4 regions of the Halomonas sp. DP5Y7-2 genome follow, and region 1 is predicted to be linked to each of the others. Evidence: predicted binding sites of a transcription regulator. Region 1 holds the regulator's gene; each other region holds the start of a gene.

Region 1 (5,469 bases):
TGGCCCAGGACATGCGGTTGTGAACCAGCGTAATCGCAGGGGTGAGTGGTTGCTGACTTCTTCGCCTGTGGCGGACGTGAGTGATAGACTAGCGGGTCTTCATTTTCAGCCGTGATGTGCCCTGCCCATGTCTGCTCAGCCCGCTTCCGCCTCCCTGTTTGATCCCCGTGTCCTCGACCGTCGTGATGCCGCGTCCCCGGCAGCTGACGACGAGCGCGCCCAGGCCAAGGCCAAGCGCGAGTTCAACAAGCTGCAGAAGCGTCTGCGGCGTCAGACCGGCAACGCCATCATCGATTACGGCATGATTCAGGAAGGCGACAAGGTCATGGTATGCCTGTCCGGCGGCAAGGACAGCTACACCATGCTCGAGATTCTCCGCAGCCTGCAGCGCAATGCGCCGGTGAACTTCTCCCTGGTGGCGGTCAACCTCGACCAAAAGCAGCCCGGCTTTCCCGAGCACGTGCTACCGGACTACCTGGACAGCATTGGCGTGGACTACCACATCCTCGAGCGTGACACCTACTCGGTGGTGAAGGAAAAGACCCCCGAGGGCAAGACCACCTGCGCGCTGTGCTCGCGACTGCGCCGAGGGTCGCTGTACGGTTTTGCGGAAGAGATCGGTGCGACCAAGATTGCCCTGGGACACCACCGCGAGGATATTCTCGAGACGCTGTTCCTCAACATGTTCTTCGGGGGAAGTCTCAAGGCCATGCCGCCCAAGCTGCTGTCCGATGATGGCAAGAACATTGTCATCCGGCCGCTGGCGTACTGCCGCGAGGCGGACATCCAGGCCTACAGCGATGCCATGGCCTTTCCGATCATTCCCTGCAACCTCTGCGGTTCGCAGCCCAACCTGCAGCGCCAGGTGGTGAAGGAAATGCTGGCAGAGTGGGAGGCCAAGCACCCAGGGCGCCTGGAGAGCATGTTCAAGGCCGTGACCAACGTGGCACCCTCGCAGCTGGCGGACCGGGAGCTGTTCGACTTTGAAGGTCTGGAGGCCGTGCAGGCGCATCGCCAGGCTCGGCGTATTGATATCGTTGACGCCGACTAAGCTCGCCTGAACAAGCCCAGCTGAAGAGCCCCTGCTGAACATGCCTTGCTGAAAAGGCACTGCTGAAGCGCGAAGCGAGCTAGGGCTACATCACGCAGTGGCCCTCTTCAATGTCTGAACGCTCGTCCCGATAAGATAGCAAGAGGCCGCATCCTGGGATGCGGCCTCTTTTGTTGATGGAGTCGGTATATCGTCGCCCTACCTAGGGGGGCTGGGCTCGTGGCGTGGCACGACGTCTATCGGTCGCTGTCGGCCGCAGGCCCTGTCAGCGCCGCGGATCAGCTGGCGTCGGTGTCAGCCAGGTTCGACAGTGAGGCGAGGTCCAGGATATTGACCTCCCGTCCAGAGACGGCCACCAGGTCCTGCTGTTGAAAGCGCCCCAGAATGCGGCTGACCGTTTCGACGGCTAGTCCCAGGTGGTTGCCGATATCTGCCCGGGACATGGACAGGCGGAAGCTGAACGGCGAGTAGCCGCGGCGGCGGAAACGGTCCGACAGTCCGAGGAAGAAGCAGGCCAGTCGTTGGTCAGCGGTCTTGCGCGACAGCAGCTGCATCATGCGGCGATCCTCGCGCAGCTCCTTGCTGAGGGTGCGGAACAGTTGCGCGCGTAGTTCCGGCAGCGTTTGGGTCAGGGCGTCAAGGCGATCGAAGGGAATCTCACATACGGTCGTGGTCTCGAGTGCCACCACGCTGCCGGGGTATCTGCCGTCGTCGATGCCGTCCAGGCCGACCAGTTCACTGGGCAAGAAGAAGTTGGTCAGCTGCGCTTCGCCACTACCTTCGGTGGTGATCTGCTTGAGGCTACCGGAGCGAACCGTGAAGACGCTCGTGAAGCGATCTCCCTGCTCGACCAGGCGAGTGCCCTTCTTGATCGGAGGATGACGGCGGATAATGGAATCGAAGCGCTCGAGGTCAGCGGTCTCCAGCGACAACGGAAGGCACAGGGAGCTCAAGCTGCAGGACTCGCAACGAGTCTCGTGTAGCATGGGGCGCCGTCGATCTTGGGCCGATGGACTCATTCGCAGCTCCTGTGGGTCTGGGGTTTATGATGAGCAAAGCATGTAGGAAACTGGCTTTCCCTTGCTGCATGCTATTGTCGCTATTCTACACACAGATATTAGGCCAAAGGAGCATATACCTCTTTTGCCTCAATAATCTGGCGGCGATATGATAATCGTCAATTTCCTACAATTTGTAGGATATTCCACACAGCTAAACCGACAATCATGCCCGCTGCCATAAATCGTGTGGCAGGGTGTGCCAGCAAACTCTGCAGCTGACGCGCAGCAATCCCTGTTGTCACCAGTGCCGGTAGCGTCCCCAGGCCAAAGCAGAGCATGAGTAGTGCTCCACGGGCAGGGTCTGCGATGGCCATGCTCCATGCCAGCATGGAATACACCAGGCCACAGGGCAGCCAGCCCCAGATGGCCCCGAGTGCAACCGCCTGAGGTAGCTTGACCACTGGCAACAGGCGACGTCCTGCTGGCTCCAGGTACCTCCACAGGCGCTGGCCCAATGCCTCCAGCCAGCGTAGCCCTTTCCACAGGTTGGCAATGTAAAGCGCCATCGTGATCAGCATCAGGCTGGCAACCACCTGCAGCAGGTCCCGCATGCCCGGTGCCAGCGCCACCACAGAGCCTAGGCTTGCGACCATAGCGCCTGCCAGGCAGTAGCTGAACAGACGTCCCGAGTTGTAGCCAAGTAGTAAAATTCCTACACGAACAGGGTGGCGCATGCTCGGGGGAATGGCAAAGGTCAGGGCGCTCATTATACCGCCGCACATGCCGATGCAATGTGCTCCGCCAAGCAGCCCGAAGACAAAAGCCGCCATCGCGGGCGGCAGGTCTAGACCTACTGGGTTCATGCGTTCTGCTCAGGATCCAGGGGGTGGCGTGGAATCATGTTCGTCGGCTGTTGTGTCATCGACCGGTGTCTCTTTTGCCGGCTTTCTGGATGGGTTCGATGTCGGCGGGTCTTCGTCCTCGAACAGGATGCGATAGGCAGGACCCTCCAGATCGTCGAATTGATCGTTGCGGACCGCCCAGAAAAACGCCCATACCGCCAGACTCAACAGGATCAGCGACAGCGGTATCAACAGATAGAGAATGTTCATTGAGCATGCGCCGCTACGGCAAGACGTGAGGGTGATGGCGGCGCCGCGCGTCTCAGGCGAAGGGCATTGCCTATGACCAGCAGCGAGCTGATCGACATGCCGATGGCGGCGAGCCACGGAGGCACGAAGCCCAACGCGGCGGCGGGCAGCGCGACGACGTTGTAGAGCACTGACCAGGCGAGGTTCTGGCGAATGATGCGGCGCGTCTGGCGTGCGCTATGGATAGCCTGGACGATACGCTCCAGCGGCTCGCCGAGCAAGATCAGGTCGGCGCGAGTGCGTGTCAGGTCACTGGCGCCAGCAACGGCAATGGCGAGATCCGCCCCGGCCAGAACGGGCACATCGTTGATGCCATCTCCCACCATGGCAACGACCTCTCCCGCTTGCTGACGCTTGCGGACCAATGTGAGCTTGTCCTCGGGACTGGCGTTGCCGTGCCACTGCGCTACCCCCAGCTGATCGGCCAGGGGCTGAACGTTGCCGGGGCGATCGCCGGACAGGATCTCGATCTCGATACCCGCTTCGCGGATAGCCGCAAGGGTCATGGCGGCGTCTGTGCGGGGCTGGTCGTGTAGCTGGAACCAGGCGACAGCCTGCCCCTCGCATGCCAGCAGCAGCCACAGGCCGTCGCCTGGTATGTCGAGGGGGGGCTGGCTGGCCAGGGCAAAGTCCGGGCGTCCAAGGCGCCAACACTGCCCAGCCACGTAACCTTCCACGCCCTGACCGGGGACGTTGCGAATGTCGCTGGCCGTGACTCGGGCGTCGCGCCAGGGCCGGAAGGCATGGGCGACCGGGTGCTCCGAGCCGACTTCCAACGCAGCGGCCAGCTGACGAGGGTCGATGTCTGCAAGGCAGTCTGCCGTGAGGCGTCGGTGCTCGGCCAGGCGCAGCTGACCTCGAGTCAAGGTGCCGGTCTTGTCAAAGATGATGCGGTCGAGGCGGGCCAGGGTTTCCAGCGCATCGGCGCGAGCGACCAGCACGCCGGCGCGACGCAGACGCCCGTGGGCGACGGTCAAGGCGGTAGGCGTGGCCAGTGCCAAGGCGCAGGGACAGGTGACGACAAGTACCGACAGAGTGACCCACAGGCTGCGACTGGGGTCGATCCACCACCAGGCCATGGCGACCAGGGTGGTGATGATCAGCAGATTCAGGACAAAGCGGTGAGACACCTGCTCTGCCACCTTGGCGATACGCGGGCGATGGGCAAAGGCTCGGTCGGTAAGGTCAAGGATGCCAGCTGCGCGGGTCGCGTCCCCGACACGCAGGACGTCGAGCTCCACCGGGCTGTCGATGCACAGCGTGCCAGCGTGAACGATATCGCCCTGTCGTCGTAGTGAGGGCAGCGACTCACCGGTCAGCAGCGACTCGTCGATCTGTGCCACGCCTGATGTCAGGACGCCGTCAGCCGGAATCAGTGAGCCAGGACTGACGCGCACGCGATCACCCGGTTCGAGCTTGCTGGCGGGAATGACCCGTTCGTCGCCATTGGCCTCGACGCGCACTGCAGCGCTGGGCAAGGCGCTGGCCAGAACGTTGCCCTGGCGCCCGTAGTGGGCGCGGGCGCGGGATTCCAGGTAGCGACCGAACAGCAGGAAGAAGGTGAACATGCTGACCGAATCGAAGTAGCGATCTCCCGATTGGCTGACCACCGACCAGCAGCTCGCCAGGTAGGCGCCACCGATGGCCAGGGAGACGGGAACATCCATGCCGAGTATGCGCGAGCGTACGTCCCGCAAGGCGCCCAGGAAGAACGGTTGAGCGGCATACAGCACGACAGGCGTCGTCAGCGCCAGTGATAGCCAGGCAAACAGCTGGTCGAAATCGGCGCTGAGGTCCCCGCTGTCGACGTAGTGGGGGATCGAGAACATCAGCACCTGCATCATGCCTACCGCTGCCACTATCAAGCGGCGAACCATCTGGCGCGACTGGTGCTTGAGGCGCAGTTGAGCCTGGTCGGGTTCGTAGGGTTGCGAGGGGTAACCGATGGCCGCCATCTCGGCAAGAATGCGTGACAGCGTCAGCTGGCTCGGGTCCCAGCTCACCTGCAGGCGATGTTGCGACAGATTGACGGCGCTGCTGGCCAGACCATCGAGAGCGTTCAGGCGATGCTCGATCAACCAGGCGCAGGCGGCGCAGGTGATGCCGTCCACCGCCAGGGTGGCGACCTGATGCCCGTCGCGCTGGCGCACGAATCGGGCTTGCAGGCCGGGGTCATCGAAGACCTGGTAGCGTTCGGCGTCCGCGGGCGTGGCCGAGGGACGCTCAGGCATGGCGGTGCGAAAGCGGTAGTAGCTATCGAGGCCAC
Region 2 (5,469 bases), on a different contig from region 1:
GACGCCGCCCAGGCCAACGCAGTGGCGCAGCTGCAGCGGCTGTATGACGAGCTGGTCGCGGCGCCGACACCGCGAGCACCTCAAGCGGCGCAGCGAGGTCTGACATCGCGTCTAAAGGGGTTGTTCGGGCGTGACCAGGCGCCGGAGAAGCCGCCGGTGCCCGACATTCGCGGTCTGTACTTCTGGGGAGGCGTCGGCCGCGGCAAGACGTATCTCGTCGATACGTTTTATGAGGCCTTGCCCTTTCCGCAAAAGATGCGGACGCATTTCCACCGGTTCATGCAGCGCGTCCACAACGAACTCGACCATTGCAAGGGCGAGAAGAACCCGCTGCGGCTGGTCGCCGGCAAGTTCGCGGAAGAGGCGCGAGTGATCTGCTTTGACGAGTTCTTCGTCAAGGACATTACCGATGCGATGATTCTGGCGAATTTGCTGGAAGCGCTGTTTGAGCGGGGGGTGGTGTTGGTGGCCACGTCCAACATCGTCCCTGATGACTTGTACAAGGACGGCTTGCAGCGGGCCCGTTTCCTGCCGGCGATCGACTTGCTCAATCGCCACTGTGAGGTGGTCAATGTCGATTCAGGCGTGGACTACCGTCTGCGTGCGCTGGAGCGGGCCGAGATCTTCCATCATCCCCTGGACGATGCGGCAGATCAGGAGCTAGAGCGCAGCTTTCGCGAGATCGCAGGCCAGGAGGGTGAGCATCAGGTGCCCGTCGAGGTCAATCATCGGGTTCTGCATGCCCGTCGTCTTCACGAGGACGTTGTCTGGTTCGACTTCCTCGAGCTATGCGACGGACCGCGCAGTCAGAACGATTACATCGAGCTGGCGCGCGAGTTCCATACGGTGCTGGTGTCCTGTGTGCGCAAGATGGACGGTGCCACCGATGATCAGGCACGCCGGTTTATCAACATGGTCGACGAGTTCTATGATCGCGGCGTGAAGCTGCTGATGTCGGCTGAGGTGGAGGCCGAAGCGCTGTATCACGGGGGTAAGCTCGAGTTCGAGTTTGAGCGAACGCTATCGCGGCTGCAGGAAATGCAGTCACGGGAGTATCTGGCCTTGCCGCACAAGCCGTGAGCCACCGCCGTTGGCTGTCAGGAAAAGACCCCGCTGGAGAAACAGAGGGTGACGTCGAGCGTGTGGTTGTGTAGAATGCGCGCTCGCTCGACCGTTGTGCCGACACCCCGATGGGTTGTGGTGTCGGGCAACCAAGAAAAATAGGGATGATCTCTGCACGGTGCTGCCTGGTATCGCGAGTATTCAAGCGCTATCAGGAGAAGGGCCGGGAGATCCAACACATCGAATTGGTGATTTCATCCATGAAGACGTTCAGTGCTAAGCCGCAGTCCGTCCAGCGCGACTGGTATGTCGTCGATGCCGCGGACAAGACGCTCGGTCGTCTGGCTACCGAAATTGCTCGCCGCCTGCGTGGCAAGCACAAGCCGGAATACACTCCCCATGTGGACACCGGTGACTACATCGTCGTCATCAACGCCGAGAAGGTGAAGGTGACTGGCAACAAGGCCAGCGACAAGATGTACCACCGTCACACCGGTTACCCGGGTGGCCTGCGCTCCATGACCTTCAATCAGCTGATCGACCACGCTCCTGAGCGTGTCATCGAAGGCGCCGTCAAGGGCATGCTGCCGAAGGGGCCGCTGGGTCGTGCCATGCACGCCAAGCTCAAGGTCTACGCCGGTTCCGAACATCCGCACGCTGCCCAGCAGCCGCAAGAACTGAACATCTGAGGGAATCTTCGCCATGACACAGCAGTATTACGGTACCGGGCGCCGCAAGACCTCTACCGCGCGCGTCTTCCTGAAGCCGGGCACCGGCAAGATCACCGTCAACAGCCGTGACCTGAACGAATACTTCGGCCGTGTTACCGGTCGCATGGTGGTTCGTCAGCCGCTGGAACTGACCGAGACTCTCGAGCAGTTCGACGTCTACGTCACCGTCAAGGGCGGCGGCGGCAGTGCCCAAGCTGGCGCTATCCGTCACGGCATTACCCGTGCCCTGATGCAGTACAACGAAGACTTCCGCAAGCCGCTGCGCGCAGCTGGCTACGTCACTCGTGACGCACGTGAAGTCGAGCGTAAGAAGGTCGGTCTGCGCAAGGCGCGTCGTCGCCCGCAGTTCTCCAAGCGTTAATCGATACGCTTGCCGATCGCACAGCGCCCGGGCCATTGGCCCGGGCGCTGTCGTTTTCAGATGCGGTTTTTGCGCGTGTGCGCGTGGCGTCTACGTCGGTAGCGAGCCCGAGTTCGGTCCCAGGGGCTGTCGCTCCGTGCATTTCTCGTGTCCTCTCTGCGTCTCCCGCTTCTTGTCGCTCTTCTTGTGCTTCTTCTTGTGTCTCTTCCTTTTATCCCTTCCTATCGCTTTTTCTCTAGCTCGACCTCTGATGGTCTCCTTGCGCTGCCCCCTTCTTGCTAGCGTGCATCCCTCTTGGTTTCCAGTGCGCTACCCCTTTTACCACGCTGCGTCTGCCGCGAGTGCTGTACTAGACCAGGCCGGGCGTGTGCCTGGCGTGTTCCGCGATGCGACCGTTGGTGACGCTTCGATGGGGACTTTTGTGCTGATCCGCTAGCCGTCCTGTGAGACTGGAGTTGCGGCCTTGATGCGCTTGAGGCCCTTCTTTTGCCGCAGGGCGCTCGGGCACATCGTCATAAAGTTGTTCCATGTCAAATGTATGGGGCTTGCACGGGGGGTCTTGCCCGGAGGTCTTCTTGTGCGGGTGGGGGGGATTTCCTAACATACAAGCCACTTGTATCCGTGGTCACGGACATTCAAGGGACCGTGAAAACAACAACGGATAAAGTCTGATGGGAGAAACCAGATCATGGCAGACAACGGCGTGAACAAGGGGCGGCGCCGTTTCCTCGTGGGTGCTACCTCCGTGGTTGGGGCGGTCGGCACTGTCGGGGTAGCGGTTCCCTTTGTGGCATCCTGGCAGCCGAGTGCCAGAGCGCGGGCGGCAGGGGCCCCCGTTCAGGCGGATATCTCGAAGCTCGAGCCGGGGCAGAGAATGACCGTCGAGTGGCGCGGGCGGCCTGTATGGGTCATCAATCGCACTCCAGAGATGATTGAGCGCACCGAGGCGCTGGGAGAAGACGTGCTGGCCGACCCCGAGTCTGCCAAGCCGCAGCAGCCCGGCTATGCCGGAGGCCATTTGCGCTCCATTCGGCCTGAGATCGGGGTGCTGGTAGGGATCTGTACGCACCTTGGCTGTTCGCCGCTGTTCAAGCCCGAACCCAATGCCGAAGGGGTGGGGGTAGAAGACTGGCCGGGCGGCTTCTTCTGTCCTTGCCACGGTTCGCGTTTTGATCTGGCGGGCAGGGTCTTTCGCAACGTTCCCGCTCCCGTGAACCTGGAGGTTCCGCCCTATTACTTTGTCAACGAGTCGGTCATCGTGGTCGGTGAAGACGGGGAGGGTGCGTAATGGCAAATCCCAACAAGGCCAAGGCCGAGCGCGGTCTCATGCGCTGGATCGACGATAGATTTCCGGCGACCCAGATGTGGCAGGAACATCTGTCAGAGTATTACGCGCCCAAGAACTTTAATTTCTGGTACTTCTTCGGATCCCTCGCTCTGCTGGTGCTGGTCAATCAGATTCTGACCGGCGTCTGGCTGACCATGAGTTTCAATCCCAGCGCCGAGGGCGCCTTTGCCTCCGTCGAATACATCATGCGGGATGTGGAGTACGGCTGGCTGATCCGCTACATGCACTCCACCGGTGCCTCGGCATTCTTCCTGGTGGTCTATCTGCATATGTTCCGTGGTCTGCTCTACGGCTCCTACAAGGCGCCCCGTGAGCTGGTCTGGATCTTCGGCATGGCAATCTACCTGGCGCTGATGGCCGAGGCTTTCATGGGTTACCTGCTGCCCTGGGGGCAGATGTCCTACTGGGGCGCTCAGGTCATCATTTCCCTGTTCACCGCCATCCCCGGCATCGGTCCGGATCTGGCCCAGTGGGTGCGCGGAGATTACTTGATCTCCGGGATTACCCTGAACCGCTTCTTTGCCCTGCACGTGGTGGCGCTGCCGATCGTGATCCTGGCATTGGTGGTGCTGCACATCATTGCTCTGCATGAAGTGGGCTCCAACAATCCTGATGGCATCGACATCAAGGCCAAGAAGGATGAAACCGGCAAACCGCTGGACGGGATACCCTTCCATCCCTACTACACGGTCAAGGACATCGTGGGTGTCGCCGTGTTCCTGTTTGTCTTCTGTGCGGTGATCTTCTACTTCCCCGAAGGTGGCGGGTATTTCCTCGAGAAGCCCAACTTCGAGCCGGCGAATCCCTTGAAGACCCCGGATCATATCGCGCCGGTCTGGTACTTCACGCCGTTCTACGCCATCCTGCGCGCGATTACCTTCTCGCTGTTCGGTCTTGATGCCAAGTTCCTCGGCGTCATCTTCATGGGCGCAGCCATTGCGGTGCTGTTCGTGCTGCCCTGGCTTGACCGCTCACCGGTGCGTTCCATTCGCTACAAAGGCTGGATCTCGAAGATCATGCTGGTGCTGTTTGCCATCAGCTTCGTGATTCTTGGTGTGCTTGGGGTGTTGCCACCCACGGCAGGCCGCACGTTGCTCGCCCAGGTCTGCACGGTGATCTACTTTGCCTTCTTCCTGCTTATGCCGATCTATACCCGGCTGGAGAAGACCAAACCCGTTCCTGAAAGGGTGACTGGCTAATGAAAAAGCAACTGTTCGCACTGCTCTTCGCGCTAGTCCCCATGGCCGCCTTGGCCGCGGGCGGAGAGGGGGTGCATCTGCGCAGCATGTCACCGGACCTGGAAAACCAGGCGTCTCTGCAGAGCGGGATGAAGCTTTACGTGAATTACTGCATGGGCTGTCATTCGCTCGAGTACCAGCGGTTTTCACGGGCTGCAGAAGACCTGGATATGCCTCAGGATCTGGTCGAGGATAATCTGATCTTTTCGCCGGATCTCGGCTACAACGATCAAATGCACAAGGCCATGAGCGCCGAGGATGCAGAAGTGTGGTTCGGCAAGGCGCCACCTGACCTGACCTTGGAGGCAAGGCTGCGGGGCACCGATTGGATCTACACGTACCTGCTGAGCTTCTATCGCGACAGCGAGCGGGCGACCGGGGTGAATAATGTGGTGTTCCCGTCTGTGGGTATGCCCAACGTGCTGGAGCCTCTGCAGGGGGTTCAGGAGCAGGTCTGCGCGGCGTCTGATCATGCGGTAGGCGACGCCGAGCTGGACCCGCTGACGGGCAAGTTCCAGTCCTGCGAGACGCTGCAGATCACCTCGCCCGGCAGCATGGAGCCCAAGGAGTTCGAGCAGGCCGTGTATGACCTGACCAACTTCCTTGCCTACGTCGGCGAGCCGTCCAAGCTTCATGCCCAGGCGCTGGGCCCCAAGGTGCTGATCTTCATATTTTTGTTCGGCATCGTGGCGTACTTCCTCAAGCGTGAGTATTGGCGCGACATTCATT
Region 3 (5,469 bases), on a different contig from region 1:
ACACCAGGTCGGTGGCATCAAGCAGTGCATCGAGCACATCGTCGTAATGGCAGGCGTAGCCGTTGGTATCGAGACAGGTGTGCATCCCCTCTGCCTTGGCGGCCACGAACAGATCCCGCACGAAGGCTGGCTGCAGCAGCGCCTCTCCCCCGCTGCAGGTGATGCCCCCTCCGGAGGCGCGCATGAACGGTAGATAGGTTCGCGCTTCCGCCATGACCTCTTCCACGCTGACCTCGCGTCCCCCTTTCAGATCCCAGCTATCCCGGTTATGGCAGTACTGACAGCGCATCACGCAGCCCTGAAGAAAGACCAGAAAGCGGATGCCGGGGCCATCGACGGCACCGCAACTCTCGAGATGATGAAGACGGCCGATACGGGACATGGCGTGGCCTCGCAAGAAAAGGGCTCCGGGGAAAATTCCCGGAGCCAGAGGGAGGCCGCTGTCGCGGCCTCAGGACGAGTCTTGGGCAGTACGCCCTAGAGCGTCTCGGTGAAGGTACGGCTGATCACGTCCCGCTGCTGTTCTGCGGTGAGCGAGTTGAAGCGCACCGCGTAGCCGGACACCCGAATCGTCAGCTGCGGGTACTTGTCGGGATGGACCACGGCGTCTTCCAGCATCTCGCGGTTGAGCACGTTGACGTTCAGGTGCTGGCCACCTTCCTGGCGATCACTGTGATGGAAATAGCCGTCCATCAAGCCGGCCAGATTGCCACGCTGCGTGCCTTCGTCCTTGCCCAGCGCCTTGGGCACGATCGAGAAGGTGTACGAGATACCATCCTTGGCATGGGCATAGGGCAGCTTGCCCACCGACGTCAGCGATGCCACTGCCCCCTTGGTGTCACGTCCATGCATCGGGTTTGCTCCCGGCGCAAAAGGCTCGCCGGCGCGACGCCCGTCCGGCGTAGTCCCGGTTTTCTTGCCGTAGACCACATTGGAGGTGATGGTCAGCACAGACTGGGTAGGCTCGGCGCCACGGTAGGTCTTGAGCTGGCGAATCTTGTTCATGAAGACTTCCACCAGCTGACAGGCGATATCATCAACCCGTGCATCGTTGTTGCCAAAACACGGGTAGTCACCGTCGATCTCGAAGTCCACCGCCACACCGTCTTCGTCGCGCACTGGGCGCACGGTGGCATACTTGATCGCGGACAGTGAGTCCGCCGCCACCGATAGCCCGGCGATACCGCAGGCCATGGTGCGCTTGACGTCAAGATCATGCAGCGCCATCAGGGCCGCTTCGTAGCTGTACTTGTCGTGCATGTAGTGGATGGCATTCAGCGCGGTGACGTATTGCCGTGCCAGCCAGTCCATCAGACCATCCATACGCTGCCAGACGTCATCGAAGTCCAGCACCTCATCACGGATCGGCTCGCTCTTTGGCCCCACCTGAATCTTGAGCTTCTCATCGACGCCGCCGTTGATCGTGTACAGCAGCGTCTTGGCCAGGTTGGCACGAGCGCCGAAGAACTGCATCTGCTTGCCGATCACCATGGGGGACACGCAGCAGGCAATCGCGTAGTCATCGGAGGCAAAGTCCTGGCGCATCAGATCGTCGTTCTCATACTGGATCGACGAGGTGTCGATAGACACCTTGGCGCAGTAGCGTTTGAACCCCTCTGGCAGCTGCTCTGACCACAGCACGGTCAGGTTGGGCTCAGGACTTGGGCCCATGGTGTACAGACTGTTGAGGAAACGGAAGCTGGTACGGGTGACCAGCGTGCGTCCGTCCTGGGCCATGCCCCCCAGGCACTCGGTCGCCCAGATGGGGTCGCCGGAAAACAGTTCGTCGTACTCAGGCGTGCGCAGGAAGCGCACCATGCGCAGCTTCATGATGAAGTGGTCGACCAGCTCCTGGGCCCCCACTTCATCGATCACTCCCTGGCTCAGATCGCGCTCCAGGTAGATGTCGAGGAAGCTGGAGGTACGCCCCAGCGACATGGCCGCGCCATTCTGGGACTTCACCGCAGCCAGGTAGCCGAAGTAGGTCCACTGAATGGCTTCCTGAGCCGTGGTGGCCGGCACCGAGATATCGAAGCCGTACTTGGCCGCCATCTCTTTCAGCTGGTCCAGCGCACGATACTGCTCGGCGACCTCTTCGCGCAGCTGAATGACCGCCTCCAGATCATCGCCCCGTTCAAAGCGTGACTGCAGAGAAGCAAACTGGGCCTGTTTGTCGGCCATCAGGAAGTCGACACCGTAAAGCGCGACCCGGCGATAGTCACCGATGATGCGGCCGCGTCCATAGGCATCAGGGAGTCCTGTCAGCACGCCGGACTTGCGACACTTGAGGATGTCCGGGGTGTAGACATCGAACACGCCCTGGTTATGGGTCTTGCGAAACTCGGTGAAGATCTTCTTCACCTGCGGATCCAGCTCGCGGCCGTAGGCCTGGCAGGACCCTTCCACCATCTTGATCCCACCATTGGGCATGATGGCCCGCTTCAAGGGTGCCTCGGTCTGCAGACCGACAATGGTCTCGAGAGACGCATCGATGTAGCCGGCGTCATGGGCGGTGATGGAGGACACCAGCGAGGTGTCGAAGTCCAGTGGCGCGTGGGTGGCATTCTCCTGCTTGATGCCCTCCATGACCCGGTCCCACAGTGCGCGGGTGCTCGTGGCGGGCTCTGCCACCAGAAAATGCTCGTCGCCTTCATAGGGCGTCACGTTGGCCAGCAGGAAGTCGCGTACGTTGACCCCCTCCTTCCACGCGGTGCCCGCAAACCCTTCCCACGCCTGTGCGAATTGCTCTTTCATCGACTTGCCCCTCAACCAAAGGAAATACGAAACTAGTGCAGACTCACTGCCCCCCTCTATCCATCGGAGGGGGCAGCAAAGCTTGAAGATCGGTGGCAGCGCGGTCGTCACTTCGATGGTGACGTGGATGCTGCGCTCTTGCTGGGCGAGACAACCTCTGTCCCAGCGGGACCATTCGACTTTAGCAGTAGAGGGACAGCCCGGACTTGACCCGTATCAGCGTCCAATAAGGTCGCGGCGCAACTGGCGATTTAGCGCATCAGGGAGGATAAACAGGCGGGAGGGTCAGCGAGCAGAGCGCGCCATAAAAAGGCGACGCCACCCGAAGGTGGCGCCGCCCTGGCGCAACGATGGCGCTATGTACCCAGAGGTACGCCGATCAATCTGCCGGCCTGTTGTCAGGCGCTGAGCAAGGCATTCAGACGCTTGACGTAGGCAGCGGGATCATCGAGATGGCCGCCCTCGGCGATAATCGCCTGATCAAGCAGAATCCTGGCGAGATCGGCAAAGCCCTCGTCGCCGGCCGCTTCGAGACGCGCGACGAGCGCATGCTCCGGGTTGAGTTCGAGGATCGGCTTGACCTCCGGCAGGCTCTGGCCCGCCGCTTCCATGATGCGGCGCATCTGGAAGCCCATCTCGTGCTCAGGCAGGACCACACAGGCAGGAGAATCCGTCAGGCGATGGGTGACCTTGACCTCCTGGACCTCGTCTCCCAGCGCCTCTTTCACCCGCTTGACCAGGTCTTCCTTGGCCTTGGCGGTCTCCTCCTGGGCCTTCTTCTCTTCCTCGTTCTCGACATCACCAAGATCGAGGTCGCCCTTGGCCACATCGACCAGCTTCTTGCCATCGAACTCGGTAAGGTGGCTCATCAGCCACTCATCGATCCGGTCGTGCAGCAGCAGTACCTCGATCCCCTTCTTGCGGAAGATCTCCAGGTGGGGGCTATTCTTGGTCGCATTGAAGCCGTCGGCGACGATGTAATAGATCTTGTCCTGACCCTCTTTCATCCGCTCGACATAGTCGGCCAGTGACTGGTCCTGGGTGGCGCTGTCGGTGTGCGTACTGGAGAAGCGCAGCAGGCTACTGATCTTGTCGCGGTTGGCGAAGTCTTCCGCCGGGCCTTCCTTCAACACGGCGCCGAAGGTATTCCAGAAGCTCTGATAAGCCTCCTTGTCCTTCGACAGCTTCTTCAGCATGTCCAGCGCACGCTTGGTCAGCGCGGACTTGATCTTGTCGACCTTGGGATCCTGCTGCAGCAGTTCGCGGGACACGTTCAGCGACAGGTCGCGGGTATCCAGCACGCCCTTGATAAAGCGCAGGTAGAGCGGCAGGAACTGCTCAGCGTCGTCCATGATGAACACACGCTGCACATACAGTTTCACCCCACGGGCGCCATCACGCTCGTACAGGTCGAAGGGAGCACGGCCCGGCACGTACAGCAGGCTGGTGTACTCCAGGTTGCCTTCGACCTTGTTATGGCTCCAGGCCAGCGGGTCGGAGAAGTCATGAGCCACATGCTTGTAGAAGGCCTTGTACTCATCATCCGACACCTCGCCCTTGGGACGAACCCACAGCGCTGTCGCCTCGTTGATGGTCTCCCAGGTGGTGACTTCACTACCGTCGACCTCATTGCCTTCGTCGTCGGTCGCCTTTTCCGTGCGCGGCATTTTCACCGGCACTTCGATGTGGTCGGAGTACTTGCGCACCAGACTTTGCAGGCGATAGTCATCGGCGAACTCGCTGGCATCATCCTTCAAGTGCAGGATGATCTCGGTACCGTGCTTCTCGCGCTCAAGCTCGGCCACCACAAACTCACCTTCGCCCTTCGAACGCCACTCAACGCCCGCATCCGCTGCGTCTCCCGCCTTGCGCGTGCGCACCGTGATCTCGTCGGCGACGATAAAGCCCGAGTAGAACCCGACACCGAACTGACCGATCAGCTTGGCGTCCTTCTGCTGCTCGCCAGATAGCTGATTCAGGAACTCCGCGGTGCCGCTCTTGGCGATCGTGCCGAGGTTGGCGATCACATCGTCGCGATTCATGCCGATACCGTTGTCACGAATCGTCACCGTCTTGGCGTCGCTGTCGTGCTCGATCTCGACACGCAGTTCGCTGTCGCCTTCATACAGGGCGTCGTTGTCCAGAGCGGCGTAACGGAGCTTGTCGCAGGCATCCGCTGCGTTGGAAATCAGCTCCCGAAGAAAGATCTCGCGGTTGGAATACAGCGAGTGGATCATCAAGTTGAGAAGCTGCTTGACCTCGGTCTGAAAGCCCAGGGTTTCTTCGTGAGTAGCGGTGGTCATGGTAGGTCGAACCCCTTTCGACATAGCGTTTTCCGGACCAGTGCCGGGACACTGGCGTTCCAGAGTGTGCGACGCGGGTAGCGAGGCGTCAGGGCATCCCCTGTCGGCGCTCGCTCAACGCCGTACGATCTTCAATTGATCATCGATATGGGGCTAGACGCTGTCTTTTCAAGCCCGCAGCGCACCCCTTGGCGCTGGTTCCGGCACATACGCTTCAGGATTCAGCACACGCTAGGCGGGATCTAACACATAGCTCATGCGCGCGCGGGCGATCGGGGTCGCTTCGTCATCCTGCCACGCCCATGTGTCCACATTGACCATACGACGCCCCTCGCGTACCAGGCGACAGCGGGCACGGGTCGGTTTCACCGCAGCGGGTGCCAGGTAGTCCACGGTCACATTGACCAACCGA
Region 4 (5,469 bases), on a different contig from region 1:
GACGCGGCACTTCCTTGCGGAAGATCGACGGAATCATCTGGAAGGTGCTGGCGTTGCCGACGCCAGTGGCGAAGAACAGCAGCATGAACGAGGCGAAGAAACCGTAGAACGCCATCGGCATGGTCTTGTTCATCAGGAAGAACAGCACGCCGATGACCCCGGCGATCATGGTCAGGAAGGTCCAGAAGGTGACCCGGGCGCCGCCGAAGCGATCGGCAAGACCGCCGGTCCAGGCACGGCTGAGGGCGCCGACAAACGGGCCGAGGAAGGCATACTGCAAGGCGTCGATGGCCGGGAACTGGGTCTTCGTCAGCAGCGGGAAGCCGGCAGAGAAACCAATGAAGCTACCGAAGGTGCCGGTATAGAGGATGCACATCAGCCAGTTGTGCTTGCGCTGGAAGATGACCGACTGTTCCTTGAACGAGGACTTGGCGCTGGCGATGTCGTTCATGCCGAACCAGGCGGCAACGGTGGCGATAGCGATGAACGGCACCCACACGAAGCCGGCATTCTGCAGCCACAGCATGCCGCTGTCGGACAGCGGTTGGCCGTCTCCGGTAAACATCACGAAGCTGCCGGTAGAAATCACCACGGGCACCAGGAACTGCATCACCGATACGCCAAGGTTGCCAAGACCGGCATTCATGGCCAGTGCCTTGCCTTTCTCGCGCTTGGGATAGAAGAACGCGATGTTGGCCATGCTGGAGGCAAAGTTGCCGCCACCGAAGCCACACAGCAGGGCAATGATCGCCATCACCAGGTAGGGGGTGTCAGGGTTCTGTACCGCAAACCCGATCCACAGTGCCGGCAGAATCAGTGAGGCCGTGGAGAAAGCGGTGAAGCGACGCCCGCCGAAGATCGGCACGGTAAAGCTGTAGAAGATGCGCAGCGTAGCGCCGGACAGTCCAGGCAGGGCGGCCAGCCAGAACAGCTGGTTCGGGCTGTAGTCAAAGCCCACCTGGGGCAGTTTGGCTACCACCATGGACCACACCATCCAGATGCTGAAGGCCAGCAGCAGACAGGGGATCGAGATCCATAGGTTGCGACTGGCAATCTTGCGGCCGGTGGTCTGCCAGAACGACTCGTCTTCCGGGCGCCAGTCCTGCAGCACGAATTTGCTGGGGGTAGAAAGCTCCGGCAGATCGGTGGATTCGCAGCGGTCGCGAGCCTCGATGCGTTCGGCTTTACGGATCGCGTGATGCATCCACAGCAGCGCTGCGGCGACCACGACGAACATCAGCATGAAGCAGCTCTGCCAGATGCCGATGACATCGTTGAGCATGCCGAAGGTCAGTGGCAGGAAGAAGCCGCCGAGTCCGCCTACCATGCCTACCGCGCCGCCCACCAGACCCACGCTCTTGGGATAGTAGACCGGGATGTGCTTGTACACGGCGGCCTTGCCCAGGGACATGAAGAAGCCCAGCACCATGGTCAGCAGGATAAAGCCGACCAGGGGCATGGCGAAGGTGAATTCGACCGGGCCACGCACTCCGTCGATGGTGTATTGGGTGGGCGGATAGCTCAGCAGGAAGGTGCAGATAACCGAGGCCAGGAAGGTCCAGTACATCACCCGACGAGCGCCGTAGCGGTCCGACATCCAGCCGCCGAGGATGCGGAACAGCGAGGCTGGGATCGTGTACAGCGCCGCGACGATGCCCGCCGCGCCCAGGCTGAGGCCGTAGACTTCGATCAGGTAGTGGGGCAGCCACAGGGCGAGGGCCACAAAGCCGCCGAAGACGAAGAAGTAATACAGCGAGAAGCGCCACACGCGCAGATCGGCCAGCGGCGCAAATTGCTCGGACAGCGGCTGGCGCACGGCGTTGCGGGAGCGACTGCCGGGATCTTCCTTGGCCAGCACAATGAAGGCGACGCCCATGATGGCCATGATGGTGGCATAGACCAGCGCGGTGCTCTTCCAGCCCAGTGCCAGGAGCAGGAAAGGGGCGCCAAAATTGGTCACGGCAGCGCCCACGTTACCGGCGCCAAAGATGCCCAGAGCGGTACCCTGACGTTCCTTCTCGAACCAGGCGGAGGTGTAGGCGACGCCAACGATGAAGGAACCGCCCGCAAGGCCGATACCCAGGGCGCCGACCAGTAGCATCGTGTAACTGTTGGCAAAGGTCAGCAGATAGACGCAGGTGGCCGTGATCAGCATCAGCAGGCCGAACACCCAACGGCCACCGAAACGGTCAGTCAGTACGCCGAGGAATAGACGGCTAATGGAGCCGGTCAGCACCGGCGTGGCCATCAACAGGCCGAGTTGAGTGTCAGAAAGACCAAAGTCTTCCTTGATCTGAATGCCGAGAATCGAGAAGAGAGTCCAGACGGCGAAGCAGAGAGTGAAGGCCAGAGTGGCCAGACCTAGCGCTTGATTCTGCTGACGCCGCGGTACGGAGTCATGTTGAAGCATGTGCTTTCCTCAGTAGGGGTGCCGGTTTGTCCCCTTAAACATTGCTACAATGTATCTGCAAGGCACTTGATTGTGATCAACAGAATGGGAGGGTATATCCAGCGTGGTTGGTCTCTTACCTCCATGGGGGTATGCGGGTGTTTTTAAGAGATTCGTCACGTATCATCTGCCTCGAAACATAAATGAGACATTCTGATATTGGTTAGGTGATAACTCCCTTGATCTGGGTCAATAGAAGTGGGTGGTGGAAGACAAGACACGAGGGGCAGCCATGAACGGCGCCTTTTACCTGCGCCGCTCTCTGATGCTGCGCATGCTGGTCGCGATGGCCGCGATTGCCTGTCTGGCGCTGGTCAGCCTGCTGGGCTCGATCGTTATCGCCCAGAGCGCGGGTGGCTACGCCGATGCCATCAATCAGGCGGGGTCGCTGAGGATGCAGGCCTACCGATTGCTGTCGACCAGTGAACTGCTGCCTGCCGACCATCCCCGGCGCCGTTGGCAGCAGGAACAGATGGAAGCCACTCTTGCCAGCCCAGCCATTGTCAGTCTGATTCCTGGCGATGTGGATGACCCCCTGAGAGATTCCTATGACAGAGTGGTCGAATGCTGGCACGAAAACCTGCGACCCAATATCCATGCCTTTGACGGCGGCAATGCCTTTCGCCTCGATGACCAGGTGGCAGAGTTCGTCGATAAAGTGGATATTCTAGTTGGGAGTCTGCAAAAATATGCGGAGTCTAAGGTGGTCTTTCTGGAAGTTTTTCAGGGTGTATCGCTGACCATACTTGTTGTTTTTATGGTGATGGTGGTGTACAGAATTGTGTGTGGCGTCATGCCGCCTTTTAGAGATCTTATTCGGGTGGTAAATGGTGTGATGGTGGGTGACTTCTCCGGTAGAACGACCTACCGCGGGAATGACGAGCTTGGCCTCTTGTCGCGTACGATCAACAAGATGAATGCCAGTCTTTCGGAAATGTACGGGCAGCTCGAAAAGCGAGTGGCGGCCAAGACGCATGAGTTGAAGCGCAGCAATGATGCGCTGCGCATGCTGTACCTGACGGCGCGACGTTTGAATGGCGTGACGCCGTTGACCCGTGAGGAACTTGAAGACGTCCTGCGTCAATTGGAGGCGGTCACCGACGAGGGACCGTTCGAACTGAGGCTCACTACCGGTGGGGCCGGCAAGGAAATGATTCGCCTTGTGCCTCGGCCCGCGGCCCATCATCAAGCCGAGGCTGCGACAGCGCGATCGGAGTCGGGCAGTCGTATGACATCTTCTCCATCGCCAGGCAGCGGCAATGAGTATGCAGTGCGTGTGCGCGAGGCAGGGCGCGACTTCGGCGAACTGCGGGTCCAGCAGCCCCCTGGGCACATGTTGGCACAGTGGAAGATCGAGCTGGTCGAAACCGTGGCAGGGCTGATCGCAGCGGCCCTGTCATTGTCGGAAAAGTCCGATGAGCAGCGCAGGCTGGCGCTGATGGATGAGCGCGCCGTCATTGCCAGAGAGCTTCACGATTCCCTGGCGCAATCATTGTCCTACCTGAAGATTCAGGTGACGCGATTGCAGATGCAGCTGGACCAGCAGCGCCACGAACAGGTCGCGCAAGTGGTGGCCGAGCTGAGGCATGGGCTGAACTCGTCCTATCGTCAGCTGCGCGAACTGCTGAATACCTTCCGTCTGCGCATCCACGAGGCGGGCCTGGAGGCGGCGCTTGATGAGACGGTGCAGGAGTATTCCAAGCGGGGCGACTTCGAGCTGACCTTGAAAGGGCAATGGAGCGGGCTAGCGCTGACGCCTAACGAAGAAATTCATGTACTGCAGATTGTGCGCGAGGCGTTGTCCAACGTGGCGCGCCACGCCAGGGCCCGCCACTGTACGGTCAGTCTTGCCGCAGAAGAGACGGGGCATTATCAGCTGTCGATCAAGGACGATGGGGTCGGTATCGGACCCCAATCAGATCCATCCATTTCCCATGGGATGGCCATCATGGAAGAGCGGGCGAGGAGCCTGAGTGGAAAGCTCTCGGTCAATGGCATCAAGCCATGTGGCACCGTGGTGACCGTCCGCTTTCTGCCGCGCCTGCTGGTACAGCTACCTGTCGCGGTCAGCTGAACGTGTCGTCCGGCACAGGTCGGATGCACTCACTCAGGAGATTTGGCAATGAGCATGCTTCGATTGATGATCGTGGACGATCACCCTCTCTTTCGGCGTGGCGTTCGCCAGCTGGTGGACATGGATCCGAGCCTGGTGGTGGTGGGCGAGGCCTCCGACGGTGCGGAAGCGGTGCGCAAGGCGATTGACCTTCAGCCCAATCTGATCCTGCTGGACCTTAACATGCATCCGATCGATGGGATTGAGGTGCTGAGGCGGATGCGCGACGCGCGGGTCAAGAGTCGTATCGTGATCCTGACCGTATCCGATGCCGACGATGATGTGGTGCGGGCGCTCAAGGAAGGTGCCGACGGCTACCTGCTCAAGGACATGGATCCGGAGGAAGTGCTGCGTCTGATCCGCGAGGCCGCGCAGGGGCAGGTGGTGCTGGGGCCGCAAATGGCGTCGTTGCTGGCCAGCGTGGTCAAGGGCGAGCTGCCGGCGGGGGGTGACGATGGCATGTCCTGCCTCACCGCGCGAGAGCGAGATATCCTGCGCACCCTGGCCCGGGGGCTGTCCAACAAGATGATCGCCCGTGAACTCGACATCGCCGAGGGCACCGTCAAGGTGCACGTCAAGCACCTGTTCAAGAAGCTGGACCTGCGCTCCCGAGTGGAAGCGGCGGTGTGGGCGACCAAGCATGGCCTGGGCTGAACGGCGCTACCGGCATTGCTGCGCTGACCTTAATACGACAACGCCCGGGCTGGACCCGGGCGTTATCTCTTTCTCCAATGACGCCTCACCGCATAGCGGTAGTGGCTAGGCGTCAGTGGTGTCTCAGCTATTGACCGCGGCCACCGCCTTGGCCAGGTAGGGCAGGTTTTCCTGAGAGAAGCCCGCCACATTGGCACGGCCGGAGCGCACCATATAAATGCCAAACTCATCGCGCAGGCGATCTACCTGTTCC

The links. Region 1 encodes FNR, which switches genes on or off when oxygen is low (the NO sensors DNR and NnrR bind a similar motif). Its sites were predicted from a motif close to TTGATNTANATCAA; they were not measured.
Region 2: petA (ubiquinol-cytochrome c reductase iron-sulfur subunit) is a predicted target of FNR. The motif match lies at 2,675-2,688, and genes of this name have one in related genera.
Region 3: pflB (formate C-acetyltransferase) is a predicted target of FNR. The motif match lies at 2,961-2,974, and genes of this name have one in related genera.
Region 4: KUW18_RS10755 (nitrate/nitrite transporter) is a predicted target of FNR. The motif match lies at 2,629-2,642, and genes of this name have one in related genera.

The regions. Positions count from the first base shown of each region.
Region 1 is NZ_JAHVHY010000004.1:262,965-268,433, forward strand. Features, by position in the region: gene ttcA (tRNA 2-thiocytidine(32) synthetase TtcA) at 128-1,051, shown strand; gene fnr (fumarate/nitrate reduction transcriptional regulator Fnr) at 1,330-2,070, opposite strand; gene KUW18_RS07915 (sulfite exporter TauE/SafE family protein) at 2,229-2,915, opposite strand; gene ccoS (cbb3-type cytochrome oxidase assembly protein CcoS) at 2,925-3,164, opposite strand; gene KUW18_RS07925 (heavy metal translocating P-type ATPase) at 3,161-5,469, opposite strand, start outside.
Region 2 is NZ_JAHVHY010000006.1:135,808-141,276, forward strand. Features, by position in the region: gene zapE (cell division protein ZapE) at 1-1,080, shown strand, start outside; gene rplM (50S ribosomal protein L13) at 1,323-1,751, shown strand; gene rpsI (30S ribosomal protein S9) at 1,765-2,154, shown strand; gene petA (ubiquinol-cytochrome c reductase iron-sulfur subunit) at 2,843-3,442, shown strand; gene KUW18_RS12820 (cytochrome b) at 3,442-4,701, shown strand; gene KUW18_RS12825 (cytochrome c1) at 4,701-5,469, shown strand, end outside.
Region 3 is NZ_JAHVHY010000012.1:20,037-25,505, reverse strand. Features, by position in the region: gene pflA (pyruvate formate-lyase-activating protein) at 1-382, opposite strand, end outside; gene pflB (formate C-acetyltransferase) at 478-2,754, opposite strand; gene htpG (molecular chaperone HtpG) at 3,153-5,057, opposite strand; gene KUW18_RS19835 (PaaI family thioesterase) at 5,289-5,469, opposite strand, start outside.
Region 4 is NZ_JAHVHY010000005.1:191,867-197,335, reverse strand. Features, by position in the region: gene KUW18_RS10755 (nitrate/nitrite transporter) at 1-2,410, opposite strand, end outside; gene KUW18_RS10750 (histidine kinase) at 2,682-4,523, shown strand; gene narL (two-component system response regulator NarL) at 4,572-5,216, shown strand; gene KUW18_RS10740 (aromatic amino acid transaminase) at 5,340-5,469, opposite strand, start outside.